DNA from 3 places in the Methylobacterium sp. 22177 genome. Region 1 is predicted to be linked to each of the others. Evidence: predicted binding sites of a transcription regulator. Region 1 holds the regulator's gene; each other region holds the start of a gene.
What was found. Region 1 encodes PhoB, which activates phosphate uptake and scavenging genes when phosphate is short. Its sites were predicted from a motif close to TGTCATNNANCTGTCAT; they were not measured.
Positions count from the first base shown of each region.

Region 1 (7,305 bases):
GATCCGGTAGTAAACGCGGCGTGGCATGTCTGAGTAATAAGCGAAAATCCGCGGCGTGATAAGATTGCTAACGATTTTTAAGCACCGCAACCGACCTTCGACCGACCTCTTTGTCGTGAGAACAGGGTGTTGCGACGCGGGAGCGGCGGGCGCTAGGCTCCGCGGATGACCGAGACCCGCACGTCCCGACCGCGTCAGCGCTTCCAGAGCTTCGACGACCCGAGCCACCGGAAGGGCGCCGAGCGGATCGAGGCGCTGCGGGCGGCCCTGCGCGAGACCGGGCTCGACGGCTTCGTCGTGCCGCGGGCCGACGAGCACCAGTCCGAATACGTTCCCGCCGACGCCGAACGGCTCGCCTGGCTCACCGGCTTCACCGGCTCGGCCGGGACGGCCGTAATCCTGATGGAGTCGGCGGCGCTGGTCGTCGACGGGCGCTACACCCTGCAGGCGCCCGAGCAGGTCGATACCGGCCTCGTCACGGTGGTACCGCTCGCCGAAACGACGCCGGAGGCCTGGATCGGCGCCAACCTGCGGCGCGATCAGGTGCTCGGCTACGATCCGTGGCTGCACACGCCGGACGGTCTGGCGCGCCTGGAGCGGGCCGTGACCCGCGCCGGCGGCGCGGTGCGGGCGGTGCCGAACCTCGTCGACGCGGTCTGGGCCGGGCGGCCGCGGCCGCCGGCCGGACCGGTGGTGGTCCACCCGGACGCGCTGTGCGGCGAGGCGTCCGCCGACAAGCTCGGCCGGATCCGGGCGGCGCTCGCCGAGGGCGGCTGCGACGCCCTGGTGATCTCCGACCCGCACAATCTCGCCTGGGCCTTCAACCTGCGCGGGGCCGATGTCGGCCACACGCCCCTGGCGCTGGGCTACGCGATCCTTCCGCGCGAGGGGCCGGCCCGGCTGTTCCTCGTCTCGCCGAACGTCGATCCGGCCCTGCGGGCCGCGCTCGCGCCGGTCGCCGAGATCCTGCCGCGGGCGGACCTGGACGACGGGTTGGCGTCCCTGGCGGGCGTGCGCGTCCGCCTCGACGCGTCGACCGGCGCCGTCGCCCTGAAGGAGAAGATCGAGGCCGCCGGCGGCACGGCCGATGTCGGCAAGGACCCGATCACCGGCATGAAGGCGGTCAAGAACGCCGCCGAGATCGCGGGCGCCCGCGCCGCCCATGTCCGGGACGGGACGAGCGTCGTGCGCTTCCTCGCCTGGCTCGACGGGGCGGCCGCGGCCGGCGGCCTCACCGAGATCGCCGCCGTCGAGGCCCTGGAGGATTTCCGGGCCGCGGGCGGCGACCTGCGCGAGGTCTCCTTCCCCACCATCTCGGGATCCGGACCGAACGGCGCGATCGTCCACTACCGGGTGAGCCGCGCCACCGACCGGACGGTCCGGCCGGGCGAACTGTTCCTGATCGATTCCGGGGCGCAGTACCCGGACGGGACCACCGACATCACCCGCACGGTCGCGGTGGGCGCGCCGAGCCCCGAGATGCGCGACCGCTTCACGCGCGTGCTGAAGGGGCACGTCGCCATCGCGCGGGCGGTGTTCCCGGTCGGCACGACCGGCGCCCAGATCGACGCCTTCGCGCGGGCGCCGCTCTGGCAGGCCGGTCTCGACTTCGACCACGGCACCGGTCACGGCGTCGGCGCCTTCCTGTCGGTGCACGAGGGGCCGCAGCGGATCGCCAAGACCGGCACGGTGGCGCTGGAGCCCGGTATGATCCTGTCAAACGAGCCGGGCTACTACGCCCGCGGCGCCTACGGCATCCGGATCGAGAACCTCGTCCTGGTCGAATCCCGCGCGATCGCGGGCGGCGAGCGCCCGATGCTCGGCTTCGAGACGCTGACGCTCGCCCCCTACGACCGCCGGCTGATCCGGCCGGACCTGCTCGAACCCGGGGAGCGGGCCTGGATCGACGCCTACCATGCCCGGGTGCGCGAGACCCTGGCGCCCGGGCTCGACACCGCCGCGCGCGACTGGCTGGAGCGGGCGACGGCGCCGCTGGAGGGGTGAGCCGGCCGCACGGGACCCCGGACGCGACCCCGGACGCGGTCCATGGTAAGACCCGGCGCCACGGAAACGCCCGCGCCGGGCGAGAGACGCCGCGCGTGAAACCGCGACCGCCCCGCGCGCGAAGGGACAGCATGATCCGCCGCCTCGCCATCCTGATCCTGGCCCTCGCCGCGAGCCTCTCGGCCGCCGCGGCGCAGGGGTTTCCGCAGGGCTTCCGCACGCCCGCGGACCTCGTGCGCGCGAGCCTCGTGGCCGAGCCCGCCGCGGTCGCCGGCGCGCAGCCCTTCACGCTGGCCGTGCGGATGCAGATCAAGCCCGGCTGGCACGTCTACTGGCGCAATCCGGGCGATTCCGGCCTGCCCCCGGAGGTGACCTGGACCCTGCCGGCCGGCTTCAACGCCGGCGCGATCCGGTGGCCGGCGCCGGAGCGCATCCCGATCGCGACCCTCATGAACTACGGCTACGAGGGCGAGGTCACGCTCCTCGTGCCGGTGACGCCGCCGCCGAGCCTCGACCCGGCGGACCCGGTGCGGATCCAGGCGAAACTGACCTACCTCGTCTGCGAGACCGAGTGCGTCCCCGGCTCGGCCGACCTCGCCCTGACGATGCCCGTGGGCAAGGCCGAGCCGGACCCGGCCAGCGCCGCGCTGTTCGCGCGCGCGCGCGCCGCCCTGCCCGTGCCGGCGCTCTGGCCCCTGCGCCTGTCGAGCCAGGGCGACACCCTGCGCCTCGATTTCGCCGCGACCGGTCTCAAGCCCGAGGCGGTCCGCAACGCCGCGTACTTTCCCTACGCCGAGACCGCGATCGACAACGCCGCCGCCCAGGTGATGACCGTCGACGAGACCGGCCTGCACCTGACCCTCGCGCGGAGCAGCCCGACCGATCCGGTGCCCACCGCGCTGCCCGGCGTCCTGACGGTCGACGAGGTCGACGCCGCCGGGACCCGCCGGCTCGCCTTCGCGTACGGCGACGAGCCGGTGCTCCCGGCCGCCGCGGCGCCGGCCCCGACCGCGCCGAACCCGGGCGCGACCGGGCCGGCAACCTCCGACTTCGACGCGCTGACCCTCGCGACCGCCGCGGCCTTCGCCTTCCTCGGCGGCCTGATCCTCAACCTGATGCCCTGCGTTTTCCCGGTCCTCTCGATCAAGGTCCTGAGCCTCGTGCGGCACGCGGGCGAGGGGCCGGCCCGGCTGCGGCTCCACGGCCTCGCCTACACGGCCGGCGTCCTGGCGAGCTTCCTGGCGCTCGCCGCTGCGCTGATCGGCCTGAAGAGCGGCGGGGCCGCGATCGGCTGGGGGTTCCAGCTGCAATCGCCCGCCGTGGTCGCGGGGCTCGCCTACCTGCTGTTCGCGATGGGCCTGAGCCTCTCCGGCGCGGTCCATGTCGGCGGGCGGCTCGCCGGCCTCGGAGACGGCCTCACCCGGCGCGCCGGCCTGAGCGGCTCGTTCTTCACGGGCGTGCTCGCCACCCTGGTGGCGACGCCCTGCACGGCGCCGTTCATGGGCTCGGCGGTGGGCTTCGCGCTGACCCAGAGCGCCGGCGTGGCGCTCGCCGTCTTCGCCAGCCTCGGCCTCGGCCTCGCCCTGCCCTTCCTGCTCCTGACCCTCTGGCCGCCGGCCCTGCGGGCACTGCCGCGGCCGGGCGCCTGGATGGAGACCCTCAAGCAGGTGCTGGCCTTCCCGGTCTACGCCACCGTCGCGTGGCTGATCTGGGTGCTGGCGCAGCAGGTCGACCCGCGCGGGCAGCTGGCGGCGCTGATCGGCCTCGTGCTCGTGGGCTTCGCCGCCTGGGCCTGGGAGCACGGCCGCGCCGCCGCGCCGCGGACGGGTCGGATCGCGCAGGCCGCCGCGGTGCTGGCGCTGATCGCGGTCGCCTCCCTCGCCGTCACCCTGCCCCGGAGCAGCGCCGCGCCGGCGGCGCAGGCTGCCGCCGACGGGGTCGAGCCGTTCACGCAGGCGCGCCTCGACGCCCTTCTCGACGCGCACCGCCCCGTCTTCGTCGACATGACCGCCGCCTGGTGCATCACCTGCGCGGTCAACGAGGCGACCTCGCTCAACACCCGGGCGGTGCGGGCCGCGATGGCCGAGCGCGGCGTGACCTACATGAAGGGCGACTGGACCAACCAGAACCCCGAGATCACCCGCCTGCTGGAGAAGCACGGGCGCAGCGGCGTCCCGCTCTACCTGCTCTACACCGGGACGGGGGAGCCCCAGGTGCTCCCGCAGATCCTGACCGAGGGGACGGTCCTGGCGGCGCTGGAGGCGGTGCCGGCCGCCGCGGGACGGAGCGCGGCGCTGGCGCGCTGAACCCGTCCGCGGTCTCGGGCGCCTGAGCAGAGACGGCGCGCCGGAGCGATCTGTCGCTCCGGCAGTCCATGGGGCCTCCTCAGGCCTCGAGCGAGAAGGTCTCGTCGAAGGCGTAGCCCGAGCCGCGGACCGTGCGGATCGGGTCGGCTTGGCGCGGGCCGTTCAGCGCCTTGCGCAGCCGCCCGACATGCACGTCCACCGTGCGCTCGTCGATGTAGACGTCGTGGCCCCAGACCCCGTCGAGGAGCTGCTCGCGGGAGAAGACCCGGCCCGGCGCGAGCATCAGGAATTCCAGCAGCCGGAACTCTGTCGGGCCCAGATGCAGCTCCTCGCCGCCGCGACGGACGCGGTGGCCGGTGCGGTCGAGCTCCAAATCGCCCGCCGCCAGCCGGTCCGAGACGTGGGCGGGCTTGGCCCGGCGCAGCAGCGCGCGGATCCGGGCGAGCAGTTCAGGCACCGAGAACGGCTTGACGATGTAGTCGTCGGCGCCCGTGCCGAGACCGCGGACGCGGTCGCCCTCCTCGCCCCGGGCGGTGAGCATGATCACCGGCAGGCGCTCGGTCTCCCGGCGCGCCCGGATCCGGCGGCACAGCTCGATCCCGGAGAGGCCGGGCAGCATCCAGTCGAGCAGGACGAGGTCCGGGATCCGCTCCGCCAGGAGCAGCTCGGCGTCGTCGCCGCGCGCCGCCGAATCCACCAGGAAGCCCTCGGCCTCCAGGTTGTAGCGCAGCAGCGTGGTCAGCGCCTCCTCGTCCTCGACGATCAGGACTTGCATGCTCACGTTCGACGACTCGTTCTACCGGCGGTCCCGCGGATGGTGCAGGAGGCGCCGCCCGGCCTCAACCTGCACGGTTACTGGCCCCGGCCATGCCCGCAGGAAGGCCGGGGTCGGGGGCTCACGGCGCCTGGAGTCCGTCCACCGTCGCGTAGTTCGACGCGTCGTTCTTCGGCCGGTCGCCCGCCAGGGTCTCCCCCGTGGCGAGGTAGTGGATCGTCTCGGCGATGTTGGTGGTGTGGTCGCCGATGCGCTCGACGTTCTTGGCGCAGAACAGCAGATGCGTGCAGAACGAGATGTTGCGCGGGTCCTCCATCATGTAGGTCAGGAGCTCGCGGAACAGGGAATTGTACAGGGCGTCGATCTCACCGTCGCGCTCCCAGACGTCGTGGGCCGCCTGGACGTCGCGGCTCGCGTAGGCGTCGAGCACGTCCTTGAGCTGGCCCTCGGCGAGGTCGCTCATGTGGCGCACGCCGAGCACGATCTTCTGGGCCGGCGCCTGGTCGGAGATCGCCACCACGCGCTTGGCGACGTTCTTGGCGAGGTCGCCGATCCGCTCGAGATCGCCGGAGACGCGGATCGCCGAGATGGTCTCGCGCAGGTCGATCGCCAGCGGCTGGCGCCGGGCGATCAGCAGCACGGCGCGCTCCTCGATGTCCCGCTGCAGTGCGTCGAGGCGCTTGTCGGCGAGGATCACCGCCTGGGCGAGCGTGTCGTCCCGGCGCACGAGGGCATCGGTCGCCTCCGCGGTCATCTTCTCGGCGACGCCGCCCATCTCCGAGATCGAGCGACGCAGGTTCTCCAGGTCGGTGTCGTAGGAGGTGACGATATGGCCGGGCATGGCGGATCCTTCGATGGGGTCCCGGGGACGGCACTCCGGGAGGTTTGCGGATCCGCCGACGCGCCGGAGACGCGAGCGGCGGTCCCGGGACCGGAGCGGCCCGGCAGACTAGCCGAAGCGGCCGGTGATGTAGTCCTGCGTGCGGCGCTCCGTCGGATTCATGAACATCCGGTTGGTCGGACCGAACTCGACGAGCTGCCCCAGATACATGAAGGCGGTGAACTGCGAGATGCGCGCCGCCTGCTGCATGTTGTGGGTGACGATCACGATGGTGAACTCGTCGCGCAGCTGCTCGATCAGCTCCTCGATGCGGCCGGTGGAGATCGGGTCGAGGGCCGAGGTCGGCTCGTCGAACAGGATCACCTCCGGACGCTGCGCCACCGTCCGGGCGATGCACAGGCGCTGCTGCTGGCCGCCCGACAGGCCGGTCCCCGGCTGCCGGAGCTTGTCCTTCACCTCGTCCCAGAGGGCGGCCTTGCGCAGGGATTCCTCGATCCGGCCGTCGAGCTCGGATTTCGGCAGCTTCTCGTAGAGGCGCAGGCCGAAGGCCACGTTGTCGTAGATCGACATCGGGAACGGCGTCGGCTTCTGGAACACCATGCCGATGCGCGAGCGCAGCTCGTTCAGGTCGACGGAGGGGCTGAGGATGTTCTCGCCGTCGAGCAGGATCTCGCCCTCCGCGCGCTGCTCCGGGTAGAGGCTGTAGATCCGGTTGAAGCAGCGCAGCAGGGTGGACTTGCCGCAGCCGGAGGGGCCGATCAGCGCCGTCACCTGCCGGTCGTGGAAGTTGAGGTTGACGTCCTTCAGCCCGTGGAAGCTGCCGTAGTAGAAGTTCAGGTCCTTGACGGCGATCCGCACGGGGCCGCCCTCTTCGGCGCGGTTGCGGTTCAGCTCGACCGTCGGGATCGCGGAGGCGGCGTTCATCGTCGTGTCCTCGAAAGGGGGCTCAGCGCGAGGCCTGCGGCTTGATCACGAGGCGCGCGATGATCGACAGCGCCAGGATGGTCGCGGTGATCAGGAGCGCGCCCGCCCAGGCGAGGCCCTGCCAGTTCGGGTAGGGCGAGAGGGCGAACTGGTAGATCATCACCGGCAGGTTCGCGACGCCGCCCATCAGGTTGGCCGAGAACCAGGAATTGTTGTTGAGCGCGGTGAACAGCAGCGGCGCGGTCTCGCCGGCGATGCGGGCGAGCGCCAGGATGATGCCGGTGACGATGCCGGCCGAGGCCGCCCGCCAGGTCACGCTCATGATCACCGTCGAGGGCGGCGCGCCGAGCGCCGCGCCGGCCTCCCGCAGGGTTCCGGGGACGAGGCGCAGCATGTCCTCGGTGGTGCGCACGATCACCGGCACGGCGATGATCGCCAGGGCCACGCCGCCGGCC
Region 1 is NZ_JBQEPK010000002.1:65,043-72,347, reverse strand. Features, by position in the region: gene ACTJK8_RS02675 (hypothetical protein) at 1-27, opposite strand, end outside; gene ACTJK8_RS02670 (aminopeptidase P family protein) at 166-2,004, shown strand; gene ACTJK8_RS02665 (protein-disulfide reductase DsbD family protein) at 2,136-4,310, shown strand; gene phoB (phosphate regulon transcriptional regulator PhoB) at 4,390-5,085, opposite strand; gene phoU (phosphate signaling complex protein PhoU) at 5,207-5,926, opposite strand; gene pstB (phosphate ABC transporter ATP-binding protein PstB) at 6,035-6,850, opposite strand; gene pstA (phosphate ABC transporter permease PstA) at 6,873-7,305, opposite strand, start outside.

Region 2 (7,305 bases), on a different contig from region 1:
CGCCGCTGCAGCGCGGAGGTGCCGGCCTCCCGGTGGAAGGCGTGGAACTCGCCGCAGAGGTCGCGCAGGCGCACGCCGCGGTAGCGGTTCGGCCGGCGGTTGACGAATTCCGGCATGGCCTCCTCCAGCGCGACGTTGTCGTCGTGGAGCCGCTTGAAGGCGACGAGGCCCGAGATCAGCGTGCCGGCCTTGGAGGATTCGACCCCCGGGGTCAGCAGGAAGAGCAGCGAGTTCAGGTCGTTCTTCTCGGCGACGATCCGGTTCTCACGCAGGTATTGCGCCACGATCGGCGCCGGCACGCCGTGCTGGGCGTAGGCCCCCGTGTGCCGGTCGAAGCCGGGGGTCAGCACGGTGAGCTTGTTCGGGTCGGTGATGGCGTAGCCCGGCGCCACGTGGCTGAAGCCGTGCCAGCGCGCGCCCGGCTTCAGCTCCCAGTGGCGCGGCGTCGCGGCGAGCTCGTCGGTCGGCACGCTCTCCCACGGCACCTCGGCGCCCTCGGCGTTCACCGTCACGTCCGGCACGAACGGGTCGAAGAACCAGCGCCGGGCGGGGTCGCGCTCGTTCTCCTCGAACTCGCGCCGGATCGCCCGGACCTTCTTGCGCCACTCGATCCCGAGGCGGATCGTGTCGTCCCACAGGATCATGCCGGAGCGCCCCTTCATCATCTGGGCGCCGACGTCGAGGGAGGCGAACAGGGGATAGAAGGGTGACGTGGAGGCGTGGACCAGGAAGCTCTCGTTGAGGCGCTTGTGCTCGACCCGCCGGGTCTGGCCGCGGATATGGCCGTCGCGGGTGTGGATCTGCGAGGCCTGGCTGAAGCTCGCGAGCTGCTTGTGGGTCGACTGCGTGGCGACGATGCCGGGCGAGGTCTCGTCGAGGCCCGTCAGCCCCATGGCGAAGCGCCTTGCGTAGAGCGGGTGGAACTTCATGAAGCCCGCCCAGGCCTCGTCGAACAGGATGTAGTCGCAGAGGTGGCCGATCTTCTCCAGGATCTCCTGGGCGTCGTAGATCGTGCCGTCGTAGGTGCACTGCTCGATCACCGCGACGCGGAACGGCCGCTCCCGGCGCCACGCCTCCGGATCGGTCACCAGCGGGTTCCGGCGGATCTTCTCCCGGATCCGGCCTTCGTCGAGAGCTTCGTGGAAGATCGGCCCGATCAGGCCGTACGCGTTCCGATCCGTTTCCAGGAAGATCGGGATGCCGCCGCCCAGGAACAGGGCGCCGTGGTGGGCCGCCTTGTGGTTGTTGCGGTCGAACAGGACGAGGTCGTCCTCCGCCACCAGGGAGGACAGGACGATCTTGTTGGACGCCGAGGTGCCGTTGAGGACGAAGTAGGTCTTCTCCGCCCCGAAGATCTTGGCGGCCTCCTTCTGGGCCTTCAGCGCCGGGCCCTCGTGGGTCAGCAGGTCGCCGAGGTCGAGGACCGAGTTGTCGAGGTCGTCGCGGAAGATCGCCTCGCCCAGGTGCTCCACGAAGATCCGGCCGATGGGGGACCGGTTGTAGAAGATGCCGCCGTTGTGCCCCGGGCAGGTCCAGAGCTGGTTGCCCTTCTCGGCGTAGTCGACGAGCGCGCCGAAGAACGGCGTCTTGAGGGTCTCGGCGTACTGCGTGACCCGGCTGACGAGGCCGCGGGCGATGAATTCCGGCGTCTCCTCGGCGAGGAAGATGTAGCCGTCGATGAAGTCGAGGAGCTCGACCGGGATGTCCTCCAGCCGCTTGCGGCGGACCATGATGACGATCGGCATCTCCAGGCCGCGCCGGCGCATCATGTCGATGAGGGCGGCCGCCTTGCCGTCGAGGCCGCGCTTGCCCCAGTCGACCACGAGGCAGCCGACCGCCGCGTCGGTCTGGACCGCGATGGCCGCGTCCTCGACGCGCCGGGCGCGCACCACCTCGAAGCCGCGCTGCTCCACGGCCGCGACGATCTGGTTGACGCGCGCGCCCTCGAGATCGTCCGGGTCGAAGGCCGGGGCGCACATCAGGACCGTGAAGCGGCGGTGGAAGTCCATGGAGCCCTCTCTGGCCTCGGATGCAGCGGGTGGCTTTCCGGCCCGTCTGCGACGATTGCATGACACGGTGCGCGGCGGGCGGTCGCGGTCCGGACGAAAGGGCGTGATCCGCCGGGGGCGGGGATGTCGGGAGCGCGGCCTTCTCGCCCGCTCCCTCATCCTCAGGTGCTGGAGCGAGGCGGAAGCCTCGAAGGAGGCCTCCAGAGGCCAGCGCGATCCCTGGAGCCTCCCCTCCGAGGCCCGCCGAGGCGGGCACCTCAGGATGAGGCTGTTGGTCGGAGGCCCGTCGCGCGGCCCGCGGCGGTCCCCGGTCTCAGGGTGTCACGGCGCGCGGCGCCGCTCCCAGACATCCGGGTTGACCAGCCCGCCCGGCCGCCGGCCGGCGAGGACGTCGACCACGCGGGTCGCGGCGGTCTCGGCGGTGCGGATCAGGGCCGCGCCGGTGGAGCCGCCGACATGGGGCGTCAGGATCGCCCGGGGCTGGCGGGCCAGCGGGTGGTCGACCGGCAGCGGCTCCTGGGCGAAGACGTCGAGCCCGGCGCCCGCGATCGTGCCGCCCTCCAGCGCCTCCACCAGGGCCGCCTCGTCGATCAGGCCGCCGCGGCTGGTGTTGATCAGGAAGGCGTCCCGCTTCATCCGGGCGAGCTGGTCCCGACCGATCAGGCCGCGGGTGCCCGGGGTCAGCGGCACGTGCAGGGAGACGATGTCCGCCTCCGCCAGGAGCGCGTCGACCGAGGCGGCCCGCAGGGCGCCGGCATTGGCGAAATCGGCGTCCGGGCGGCTCGGGCCGTAGGCCAGCACCCGCAGCCCCAGGGCGGCGGCGAGCCGGGCGGTCGCCTGCCCGATCGCCCCGAAGCCGACGAGACCCAGCGTCAGCCCGGCGAGCTCGATCAGCCGGGCGGTGAACTTGAAGCTGTCGTCGCCGGTCCGGACCGAGCGGTCGGCCTCCGGCAGGGCCTTGGCCAGGGCGAAGATCAGCGCCAGCGTCTGCTCGGCCACCGAGACGGCGTTGGCGCCGGGCGTGTTGACCACCACGATCCCGGCCGCGGTCGCCTCGGCGGTGGCGACGTGGTCGGTGCCGGTGCCGTGCACGCCGATCACCCGCAGGGCCGGCGCCGCCGCGATGGCGCGTGCCGGGAAGCCGGTGTTGCGGGTGATGACGGCGACGCAGTCGGCGACCTCGCGGGCCAGCGTCTCGGAATCGGTCCCGCTCGCCGGGCGCGGCTCCAGCCCGGCCGCGCGCAACCGGTCGAGGCCCGCCGCGTGGATCGGCTGGACGATGAGGCACGGACCGGTGATCACGGGAAAACCTCTGCACAAGAGGAGGGGTGACGGGCAAGTTTCGCGCCGGGCCCGTCTAGGCGGGGTGGGCAACCCTGGCAACCGGGCGCCCCGGTCCCCGCCGCGGCGACCCGCTCGGACGCGCGATCCACACCCGATCGCGGCCGGGTCGCGCCCCGCCCGGCCCGACGATCCCGGCCGCGCGCCTCGGCCGAGATCCGGCCTCGCCTTCCGCGAAATCGCCGGCTCGACCGTGCGACGATGGCCGAGGCACTGATAAAGATGTCGTTCGGCGTATGAGGTCAGTATAGAACGTGTTCAATATCGGTCCTCCAGATCCGTCCCGCGCGCGGCGGCTGTAATTGTAATTACTCCAAATGTATTTTTGACATCTGTAGAGATATTTGCTGCCTTGCTCCGTGATTCGGAGCCTCCGTCGCGACAATGCGGTCCCACGACTTCTCAATACCTGTTTCCGCGCGGACCCGGCGCCGACGGCGCGCGGCCCGGCCGGTTCTCCCGATGGCCGTCCTGCTGGGCTTCGTCGGTTCCGGGCCGCACGCCGCCCGCGCGGAGGAGGCGGGGGCCGGCCGGGATGTCCAGCTCGGCGAACTCTCGGTCGAGGGTGCGGCCGCGCCGCGCGGCCCGATGCCGGCCTATGCCGGCGGTCAGGTGGCGCGGGGCGGGCGCCTCGGCCTGCTGGGCGATACCGAGACGCAGAAGGCACCCTTCAGCATCGCCAGCTACACCGACACGCTCATCCGGGACCGGCAGGCGCGGACTTTGTCCGAGACCCTGGTCCTCGACCCGTCGGTGCGCGCCACCCAGACCACGGGGGCGCCGTTCGACTCCTTCTCCATCCGGGGCTTCCCGGCCAACGAGAACACCAGCGGCGAGGTCGCCTTCGACGGGCTCTACGGCATCGCCCCGAGCTTCCGCATCTTCACCGACTACGTGGAGCGCATCGAGGTCCTGAAGGGGCCGTCCGCCGCCCTGACGGGGGTGTCGCCGAACGGCGCGGTCGGCGGCGTGGTCAACATCGTCCCCAAGCGCGCCGGAGCGGACCTGACGCGCGTCACCCTGGATTACGGCTCGTCCGCCTGGGGCGGCAGCCAGGTCGACGTCGCCCGCCGCTGGGGTCCGGGCCGGGAATGGGGCGCCCGCGTCGTCGGCAGCCTGCACGGCGGCGCCACGCCCTTCGACCGCCAGACCGAGACGACCGGCGTCGGGGCCCTGGCCCTCGACTACCAGGGCGACCGGTTCCGCGCGTGGCTCTACCTGCTGGCGCAGACCGACCGCTTCGACGCGCCGCTGCGCCCGTTCCTCCTGCGGGCCGGCGTGCCCGTGCCGCGGGCGCCCGACGGCCGCCTGAACCTGACCCAGCCCTGGGAGTACTCGGACGTCGACGATCGCGGCGGCCTGCTGCGCACCGAGTACGACCTGACCGACCAGGTCACGCTGTTCGCGGATGTCGGCGGCGGGCAGACCGGGGTCGAGCGCTACTTCCAGTCGGCGCCGACGATCCTCAACGGCCGCGGCGACACGACCAGCACGCCGCAATTCTACGCGCTGGGCGTCGACAGGCTGACCTACGACGGCGGCGTCCGGGCCCGGTTCGAGACCGGCTTCATCCGTCACGCCCTGACGGTGCAGGGCTCCGTGTACGACGAGGCCACGGCACGGCGGTTCTCGCCCGGCCGGGGCGCCTACCTGTCGAACCTCTACGCGCCGGCCCTCGTCCCGTACATCGCGCCGATCTACGGCGTCGGCCGGCCCCGCCTGTCCGACAGCACCCTGTCGGGGATCGCGGTGGCCGACACGCTGTCGGCCCTCGACGAGCGCGTCCTGCTGACCCTGGGCGTGCGCCGCCAGCGCGTTGAGGCGCACAATTACGTGTCGAATGTCGGCACGCTCGCCTCGTCCTACGACAGGAGCGCCACGACCCCGATGGTCGGCCTCGTGGTGCGGCCCTGGGACTCGGTCTCGCTCTACGGCAACTACATCGAGGGCCTGAGCCGCGGCGACGTGGCCCCGGCGGTGGCGACCAATTCCGGCACGATCCTGGCGCCCTACGTGGCCCGGCAGGTCGAGGCGGGCGTCAAGCTCGATCTCGGCCGGTTCGGCGCCACGCTCGGCGCGTTCCGGATCACGAAGCCCGCGGGCGAACTCGGGCCGCAGGGGCGCTTCGCGGCGACGGCCGAGCAGCGCGTCGGCGGGCTCGAGCTGAGCCTGTTCGGCGAGATCACCCCGCAGGTGCGGGTGGTCGGGGGCGTCACCCTGCTGGACGGACGCCTCGTCCGGACAGCGCTCGCCGCCAATCGCGGGCACCGGCCGATCGGCGTGCCGGAGGTCCAGGCGAGCCTGGGTGCCGAGTGGGACCTGCCCGGGTTACCCGGCCTGACGCTCAACGGCGCGGTCATCTATACGGGGCGGCAGTTCGTCGACCTCGCGAATACCCAGGCGCTGCCCGACTGGGCCCGCCTCGACCTCGGCCTGCGCTACACGACCCTGGTCGCAGAGCGCCGGACGACCTTCCGGGCCAGCGTCCTCAACGTGACCGACGCGCGCTACTGGACCGGCGTCGCCTCGTTCGGCACCTTCTTCCAGGGCGCGCCGCGCACCTACCTGCTGTCGATGGCGGTGGATCTCTGAGCCGGGCCGGCCGCGCCGGATCTGCCGGACCGCGCGATGTTTCACGGGAAACATTTTCTTAACCCTGAGGGCCGCCAGCGCGGGACCGGACCGCTGTTGCAGCGGTGCCGTCGCGGCGCCGCGGCCGCCGGGTTACCACCGGTCCGGCATGACGACATCGAGCTGGCGCACCCTCCGAAACGTGCAGGCGCGGAAACGGCTGGAGAAGGCCCTGCCGGCGGTCTTCCCGGTGCCGGTCCTGCAGCACGCCCTCGCGCGGCCCCTGATCCCGCCGACGCCGCGGCTCGCCGTCGAGAGCTACTGGCGCAACCACATCCTCCGGGCCGACCGGCTCGCCCGGGCGCTGGCGGCCCGCTCCGGGACACCGGAGGGCTGGAGCTGGCAGCTCGGCGGCGCGGGCCGGGCCGGGAGCTTCCGCCTGCCGCCGGCCCCTTTCCGCGACCCGGCCTTCGCCCGCGGCCGGGGCGCCTGCTGCATCTGCGGCCAGCCGGTCTACCGGTTCGGCTGGCACCGGGATCTCTGGGCGCGCGGCGCGCCCAACACCAATGCCGGCTGGCACGCGGCCTGTGTGGCGGCCTGGAAGTTCTGGATCGCGCCGCACGCCCAGGTCCGGGCGCTGAAGCTGCGCCAGCGCCACCGCTGCACCACCACCGGCAAGCGCCTGCTCAGGACCGCCGAGGTCGACCATCTGCTGCCGCTCTACCGGGTCTGGCGCGAGCACCGCGACGCGCCCTGGCCGGAACTCCTCGGCTACTGGGGCGCGCCGAACCTGCAGGTGGTCAACCGCGCCGCCCATGTCGACAAGTGCCGCGACGAGGCGGCCGAGCGCTCCCGGACCGTGCAGCTCGCCCGTTTCCGGGTGGTCGAGGACGAGTCCGGGTTCAGCGTGGTCGAGGAGGAGTGACCGGCCGGGTCAGCCGTCCAGGGCCTGGAAGGCCCGCGACAGGTCGGCCAGCAGGTCGGCCTCCGCCTCCAGGCCGACCGACAGGCGCAGCAGCCCGTCGGTGATGCCCGCGATGGCGCGCGCCTCCGGGTCCATCGCCGCGTGCGTCATGGTCGGCGGATGGGCGATCAGGCTCTCGACGCCGCCGAGCGACTCGGCCAGCGTGAACACCCGCAGGGCCTCGACGAAGGTCTTCACCGCCGCGCGGCCGCCGGCCAGCTCGAAGCTCAGCATCGCCCCGAAGCCTGCCTGCTGCGCCTTGGCCAGGGCGTGCCCCGGATGCGTGGGCAGGCCGGGATAGTGCACCCGGGCCACCGCCGGATGGGCGTCGAGGAAGGCCGCCAGGGCGGCGGCGTTGCGCTGCTGCTGCTCCACCCGCACGAACAGGGTGCGCAGGCCCCGGAGCGTCAGGTAGGCGTC
Region 2 is NZ_JBQEPK010000061.1:12,175-19,479, forward strand. Features, by position in the region: gene ACTJK8_RS29485 (Orn/Lys/Arg decarboxylase N-terminal domain-containing protein) at 1-2,009, opposite strand, end outside; gene ACTJK8_RS29490 (hydroxyacid dehydrogenase) at 2,331-3,311, opposite strand; gene ACTJK8_RS29495 (TonB-dependent receptor) at 3,813-5,942, shown strand; gene ACTJK8_RS29500 (hypothetical protein) at 6,091-6,846, shown strand; gene metB (cystathionine gamma-synthase) at 6,856-7,305, opposite strand, start outside.
Region 2: a site for PhoB is predicted at 2,058-2,074, ahead of ACTJK8_RS29485 (Orn/Lys/Arg decarboxylase N-terminal domain-containing protein). Genes of this name have one in related genera too.

Region 3 (7,305 bases), on a different contig from region 1:
GTGCCCAGGAAGGCGATGCCGAGGGTCTCGCCCAGCGCGTGCAGGAAGGTCCAGAACTGGCCCTCCGGCGACGGCGGCAGCATCAGCACCGCGAAGGTGCCGAGCCGCCCGAGACCGTGGAGGATCCGCGCCACCGAGAAGTCGAGGCGCCAGGCGCCGAGCGCCGCGAGCCCCACCAGGACGACGAGCAGGGCGGCGAGCCGCGCCCGCCCCGGCCAGTCGGTGCGGAACTGCGCGGGGTAGCGCGCGCGCAGGCGGGCGAGGTCGGCCCGGGCCGCCGCCCGCAGGGCCTCGGGACGCGCGCTCATCGGGCCTGCTCCGCGCCGATCAGGCGGTGGCGGACCCGCTCGGTGACGAGGTCGATGCAGAAGACGGTCAGGATGATCAGCACGAGGATCGCGCTCACGTCAGCGTAGTAGAAGTTGCGGATCGCCACGAGGAATTCCTGGCCGATGCCGCCGGCGCCGACGAAGCCCATCACCCCGGCCCCGCGCACGTTGATCTCGAAGCGCAGCAACGCGTAGGAGGCGAAGTTCGACAGGACCTGCGGCAGCACCGCGAAGCGCACCGTCTGGACCCAGGTCGCGCCCGAGGCCGACAGGCCCTCGACGGGGCGCATGTCGATGTTCTCGACCACCTCGGAGAACAGCTTGCCCAGCGCCCCCGTGGTGTGGATCGCGATGGCGAGCACGCCCACCATCGGGCCGAGGCCGAAGGCGATCACGAAGATCAGCGCGAACACCACCTCGGGGACGGTGCGGCACAGTTCCAGGAGGCGCTTGGCGCCGACGCGCAGCGCGCGCGACCGCACGAGGTTGGCGGCGGCCACGAAGCTGAGGGCGAAGCCCCCGAGCCCCCCGAGCAGCGTCCCGAGATAGGCCATGAGCAGGGTCTCGCCCAGCAGGCCCAGCCATTTGGGCAGGCCCCAGTACCAGGCGCGGACGTCCTCCAGCGGGTGATCGAGGCCGATCGGCGGCAGGATCTGCTGGATGTAGGCGGTGAACTTGCCGATGTTCTCGGCGAGGACCAGCGGCCGCACCTCGGCGATCAGCCCGGCGACCACGGCGAGCGCCGCCACCAGGGCGAAGCCCGCCAGCGTGCGGCGGCGGGCTTCCCCGGTCGCCGCCGCGTAGAGGCCGGAGAGGGCGGCTGCCCGCTCCGGCGACAGGGGTGTCAGACCGCGCAAGGCGGGCGGCTCCGGATCAGGACTTCCGGCGCTGCTCGTCGTTGAAGCGCAGCATGTCGATGATCGGCTGGTAATCCTTGAGGGTCACCGGCGTGAGATCCTGGTCCTTGCCGTCGGAGAGCCGGTCGAACGCGGCCTTGTCGGCCTTCGGCAGGGCCACGAAGGCGTCGCGGATCTTGGCCTTCAGGTCGTCCGGCAGGCTCGCCAGCACGGCGAATGGCCCCTCCGGCAGGAAGTCGGACTTGAACACGACGCGGAAGTCCGACTGCTGCATCGGGGTGCCGTCGGGCTTCTTGAGCATGCCCTTGGCGGCCATGCGGGTGACCATCGTGTCGGTCTCGGAATTCCACAGGTTGGCGGCGGCGTCGGCGGTGCCCTGGGTGAGCGCCAGCACGGCGTTCTCGTGGCTGCCGGCGTAGAAGGTCTTGCCGAAGAACTTCTCCACGTCGTAGCCGGCCCGCTTCAGGAAGAAGCGCGGCGCCTGGTTGCCCGAGGTCGAGTTCGGATCGACCAGGGCGAGGTTCTTGCCCTTCAGATCCTCGACGGTCTTGTAGGGGCTGGAGGCCAGCACGTAGACCACCGAATAGTAGCCCGAGGCGCCGGTCTCGTGCTTCTGGTTGACGATCGGCTCGATCTTCACGCCGGTCATCACGGCCCGCGCGAAGGAGGCCGGCCCGTACCACGCGATCTGGATGTTGCCGGCCCGCTGGCCCTCGATCACGGCGGCGTAGTCGCTCGCCACCCGCAGCTTCACCGGCACGCCGAGCGTCTTGGTCAGGTAGGCGGTGAGCGGCGCCCACCGGTCGGCGGTGCCCGAGGCGTTCTCCGCCGGGATCACGCCGAGCGTCAGCTCCGGATACTGGGCCTTCCAGTCCTGGGCGGCGGCCGGCAGGCCGAGGAGGGCGAGGGCCGCGGCGGCGGCGAGGGTGCGTCGGGTGATCATCGGGTCGTCCTTCGTGGCGGCGTCGGCGAGGTTCGGCCGGCCAAGGGCCGGTCGGGCGTTTCCAGAGCGGTGCTCGTTGGCAGTGCTCGTTGGCAGTGCTCGTTGGCGGTGTTCGCTGGGGCCCGGGGCCCGGATCAGGCGCCGAGAGCGGCCTCGCGGACCGGCCGGGCCGGCACGAGACCGGGCCGGCCCGGCATCGCGGCCCGCTGCTCCGCCTCGCGCTGCGCGGAATCGTCCAGCACCTCGCCGGCCTCCAGGCCGTAGAGGCGGCGCGCCACGTCCTCGGTCAGGTCGAAGGGGCCGCCCTCGAACACGACCCGCCCGGCCGCGAGGCCGACGAGGCGGTCGCAGTAGGCGCGGGCGAGGTCGAGGGAGTGCAGGTTGCACAGCACGGTGATGCCGTAGCGCCGGTTCACCTCGGCCAGCGCGTCCATCACCAGGCGGGTGTTGCGCGGGTCGAGGGAGGCGACCGGCTCGTCGGCGAGCAGGATCTCGGGCTCCTGCACGAGGGCGCGGGCGATGGCGACGCGCTGCTGCTGCCCGCCCGACAGGCCGTCGGCCCGCTGGCCGGCGAACTCGCCCATGTCGAAGCTCTCCAGGGCGGCGAGGGCCATGGCCCGGTCCTCGGCGGACCATTGCCGGAGCAGGGAGCGATAGGTCGGCACGTGGCTGAGGCGCCCCATCAGCACGTTCGTCATCACGTCGAGGCGGCCGACGAGGTTGAACTGCTGGAAGATCATGGCGCAGCGGGTGCGCCATTCCCGCAGGGGACGGCCGCGCAGGGTCGTCACCTCGCGGCCCTCGTGGAGGATGCGCCCCGAACTCGGGTCCGCCAGCCGATTGATGAGGCGCAGGAGCGTCGACTTGCCGGCGCCCGACCGGCCGATCACCCCGACGAAGCTGCCGGGCTCGATCCGGAGCGACACGCCGTCGACGGCGCGCCGGTCGCCGTACTGGCGCGTGAGATCCTCGATAACCAGCATGCAACCATCCGCCGCGGAGTGGCCGCACGTAAACGCCGGTTTCACGACGATTGGATGACGTATTCGGAACGATTATATTTGCCGGCGCAACATCTCGGTTATTTCGATAGCCGACTTAATCTTCGCAGCGCTCCAGGAACGCCTCAATCGGCAGGCCGCGGAAATCCGGCAGCGCCCGGCGCAGGCGCTCGTGGTCCCAGTCCCACCAGGCGAGGCGCATCAGGCGGGCGGCGATCGCCTCGGGGAAGCGGCGCCGGACCGGCCGGGCGGGATTGCCGACGACGATCGTGTAGGGCTCGACGTCGCGGGTGACGATGGCGCCCGCTCCCACCACCGCGCCGGTGCCGATCGTGCGCCCCGGCAGGACGACCGCGCCGTGGCCGATCCAGACATCGTGGCCGATCGCCACCGGGCTCGCCCGGCGCCGGTCGAAGAAGGCGGGCTCGTCCGATTCGTCCGGCCAGTAGGCCCGCGCCCGGTAGGTGAAGTGCGCCTGGGAGGCGCGCTCCATCGGGTGATTGCCGGGATTGATCCGCACGCTGGCGGCGATCGAGCAGAACTTGCCGATCGCGGTGTAGATCACCTCGCCGTCCTCACCGATGTAGGAATAGTCGTCGAGGATTGTCTCGGTGAGCCGGGTGCGGGCGCCGACCTCGGTGTAGCGGCCGAGGCGGCTGTCGACGACCCGGGCGCTCGGATCGAGCGCGGGTTCGAGGCCGAGGGGGCGGTCAACCACGGGCTTCTCCGAAGGGCAGGCGCGCCAGGAGCCGGAACGGCTCCGACCCGTCCTGGATCAGGAGGCTGACGGCGTCGATCCGCAGGGGCTCCGGCCCCGCGGCGCCGTAGGCTTCGGACAGGCGCCGGTGCCAGGAATCGCGATCCGCCTCCGGCAGGGCGTCGGTCAGGGTCATGTGGAAGCGGAAGGCCTCGAACACGTACGGGTAGCCCCAGCGCGCGAGGAGCGCGCGGCCGCGCGCGTCGAGGCGCTCCGGGCGGCGCTTGGCGCGCTCGGCCTCCGTGAGCGGCGCCCGGAACGGGTCCAGGGCGGCGACGCATTCGGCCGCCAGCAGCCCCAGCTCCGGCGGCGGGGCCTCCGGCACCAGGGCGAGGAACGGCCCGAGGGCGGCGACCCGGAGCGGGCCCACCGCCACCGGCGGGTGCGCGGCCGCGAGGTCGCGGGCGGCGGCGACGAGGTCGGCCTCCGCGGCGCCCGGGGCGAGGCGCATCGGCGCCTTGAGGGTGGCGTGGAACCCGTAGACCCGCGCGCCCGCCGTGACCGCCGCGAGATCACCGAGCCCCTCCGGGTGCGCGACCGGCAGCCCGGAGACGTTGTCGGTGCCGAGGACCGCGCGCCCGAAGGCTTCGAGGCGGGATCCCGGGGCGGGCAGCCAGTAGAGGGCGTAGCGGCGCGACACGTCAGGGCCTCCGATCGCCGGGCGGTCAGGCCGTCGGCGCGTAGGAGCGCGCGCCGGCGGCCCGCCGGGGGCGCACGTCCATGGCGTTGCCCCGCCACACGATGGCGCTCCGCATCCAGGCGCCGAGCCAGATCGCCGGGATCAGGGCGTCGCGCGCCAGGAAGGCCGCCAGCGTGCGGGGCGAACGGTGCCAACCCGCGCGGACCGCGAGCCGGTGCTCGGCGGCATAGCACAGGGCGGCGAGGCCGGCAGCGCCGGCGAGGCCCGCGAGGCTGCCGGCCCAGAGGGCGACGAGGAGCGCCGGCAGCAGGACGCCGCTGCCGATCTCGGGGGCGAAGAACAGCGGGAAGGTCACGCGGCGCAGGCGCGCCCAGCGCAGCTGCCGCGCCCAGACCTCCCGGAAGCCGCGCGGGCCGAGCGGCTGCTCGAACGGGCTCGCCACGAGGTGGACGCGCTTGCCGGCGGCGCGCACGAGCTTGGTGGCGGCCGCGTCCTCGGCGATCTCGGCGGCGAGCGCCTGGAGCCCGCCCTGCGCCTCCAGGAAGGGCTTGTGCCAGAGCATGCTCTTGCCCTGCGCGAAGCCCAGGCCGAAGGCCTCGGCGGCGTATTGCCAGCGCGCCTGGAGGGTGTTCAGGAAGGCGCACTCCACCTCCGCCATGAAGCTGCCCGGGCGGGCGCCGGCCGGGGTGGAGCAGACGAGGCCGGTATCGTCGCGCCACGCCGCCTGGAGCCGCTGGAGGTAGTCCGGCGGCATGGCCACGTTGGAATCGGCGAGCACCACCCAGTCGTGGGCGGCGGCGCGCCAGCCGCGCAGGCAGTTGTTGAGCTTCGGGTTCGCGCTGACGCGCTCGTCGCCGCGGATCAGGCGGGCCGGCACCTGCGGGTGGGCCTCGATCAGGCGCTCCACCATCGGCACGATCGGGTCGGCCGGGTCGGCCACGCAGAAGATCAGCTCGTAGGCCGGGTAGTCGAGGCGGAAGCTGCGGACGAGCATCTCCTCGCTGTACGCCTCGACCCCGCGCAGCGGCCGGACCAGGGAGACGGGCGCGCCGTCGGGGAATTGCGACGGGCCGTGGTTCCGGCCGAGGCGCCGGGCCGCGACGGCGATGCTGCCGACCTGGACGAGGGCCAGGAGCGCGCCGAGGGACAGGGCCGGCACCGTGGCGTCAATCATGCGGATCCCTCGTGCGATCGGGCGAGCGGTCCGGTCCGCTAGCGGCTCGACCGCGTCAGGCGTGTGACAGCGCCGCCCGGCGCTCCCGGTCCCGGTCACCGACGCGGCGCGTCGCGTCGCGGGCCGTCACGGGCCGTCACGGGCCGTCACGGGCCGTCACGGGCCTGCCGTCGCCCGTCACCCAACCGTCACCGCTCCATCTTAATCCCGGCTCACCACCACGTAGAATTCCGCGAGGGTTCATGTCCGATTCCGCCGTGATGCCGTCGGGGGCGGTGGGAGGCCGGCGGGCGGGCGGTCCGCGCCTCGACCACGGGACGCATCTCGGCGGGGTGGTCGCGTTCCTCCTCGTCCTGGTGGCGGGCCTCGGCTACGCGGTGGTGAGCCTCGTCGCCGACATGAACGCGGTCGGCGAGGCGCCCCTGGCCTACGGCGCCTTCGCGCTGCTCGGCCTCGCCCTGCTGATCGCCCTCGCCTTCGAGTTCGTGAACGGCTTCCACGACACCGCCAACGCGGTCGCCACGGTGATCTACACCCACTCGATGCCGCCGCTCGTCGCGGTGATCTGGTCGGGTGCCTTCAACTTCCTGGGCGTGATGCTGTCCTCGGGCGCGGTGGCCTACGCGATCGTGACGCTGCTGCCCGTCGAGCTGATCCTCAACGTCGGCTCGCACGCGGGCTACGCGATGATCTTCGCGCTCCTGCTGGCGGCCATCATCTGGAACCTCGGGACCTGGGCCTTCGGGCTGCCGAACTCGTCGTCCCACGCGCTGATCGGCTCGGTGCTCGGCGTCGGCCTCGCCAACCAGCTGATGAACGGCGGCGACGGTACCGCGGGCGTCGACTGGACCCAGGCGCTCAACGTCTTCAAGGCGCTGCTGTTCTCGCCGGTCTGCGGCTTCGTGCTCGCGGCGCTGCTGCTGCTCGCCCTGAAATTCACGGTGCGCCGCAGGGACCTCTACGAGGCGCCCGAGGGCGACGCGCCCCCGCCCCTGTGGATCCGCGGCCTGCTGATCCTCACCTGCACGCTGGTCTCGTTCTTCCACGGCGGCAATGACGGGCAGAAGGGCATGGGCCTGATCATGCTGATCCTGATCGGCGCCGCCCCCACCGCCTACGCGCTCAACCGCACCATGGCGGACGACACGACGCCCGCCTTCGTGCAGGCCTCGACGGCGGCGAGCGCGGTGTTCTCCGCCCGCGCCCCCGGCGCGGCGGTTCCGGACGCCGCCGCCGCGCGCCGGACGGTGACGGAGGCGCTCAAGACCAAGGCGCTGAACACGCCGCCCGTCTACGCGGCCCTGGCGGCGCTCTCCGACGACATCGCCGCCAGCGTCAAGAATTACGGGGCGATCCGGACGGTGCCGGCCGCCCAGACCCAGAACCTGCGCAGCGACATGTATCTCGCCGCCGACGCGGTGCGCGTGCTGCCGAGCGCCGGGGCCGACTTCTCGGAGACCGACAAGGCGGACCTGAAACGCTACGCGGGCCTGCTGAACGACGGCACGCGCTACATCCCGGGCTGGGTGAAGGTCTGCGTCGCCCTGGCGCTGGGTCTCGGCACCATGGTCGGATGGAAGCGCATCGTCGTCACGGTGGGCGAG
Region 3 is NZ_JBQEPK010000071.1:9-7,313, reverse strand. Features, by position in the region: gene phnE (phosphonate ABC transporter, permease protein PhnE) at 1-308, opposite strand, end outside; gene phnE (phosphonate ABC transporter, permease protein PhnE) at 305-1,186, opposite strand; gene phnD (phosphonate ABC transporter substrate-binding protein) at 1,203-2,129, opposite strand; gene phnC (phosphonate ABC transporter ATP-binding protein) at 2,264-3,112, opposite strand; gene ACTJK8_RS30500 (chloramphenicol acetyltransferase) at 3,228-3,848, opposite strand; gene ACTJK8_RS30495 (DUF1045 domain-containing protein) at 3,841-4,527, opposite strand; gene ACTJK8_RS30490 (ceramide glucosyltransferase) at 4,553-5,701, opposite strand; partial or broken gene ACTJK8_RS30485 (inorganic phosphate transporter) at 5,944-7,305, shown strand, end outside.
Region 3: a site for PhoB is predicted at 5,877-5,893, ahead of ACTJK8_RS30490 (ceramide glucosyltransferase). Genes of this name have one in related genera too.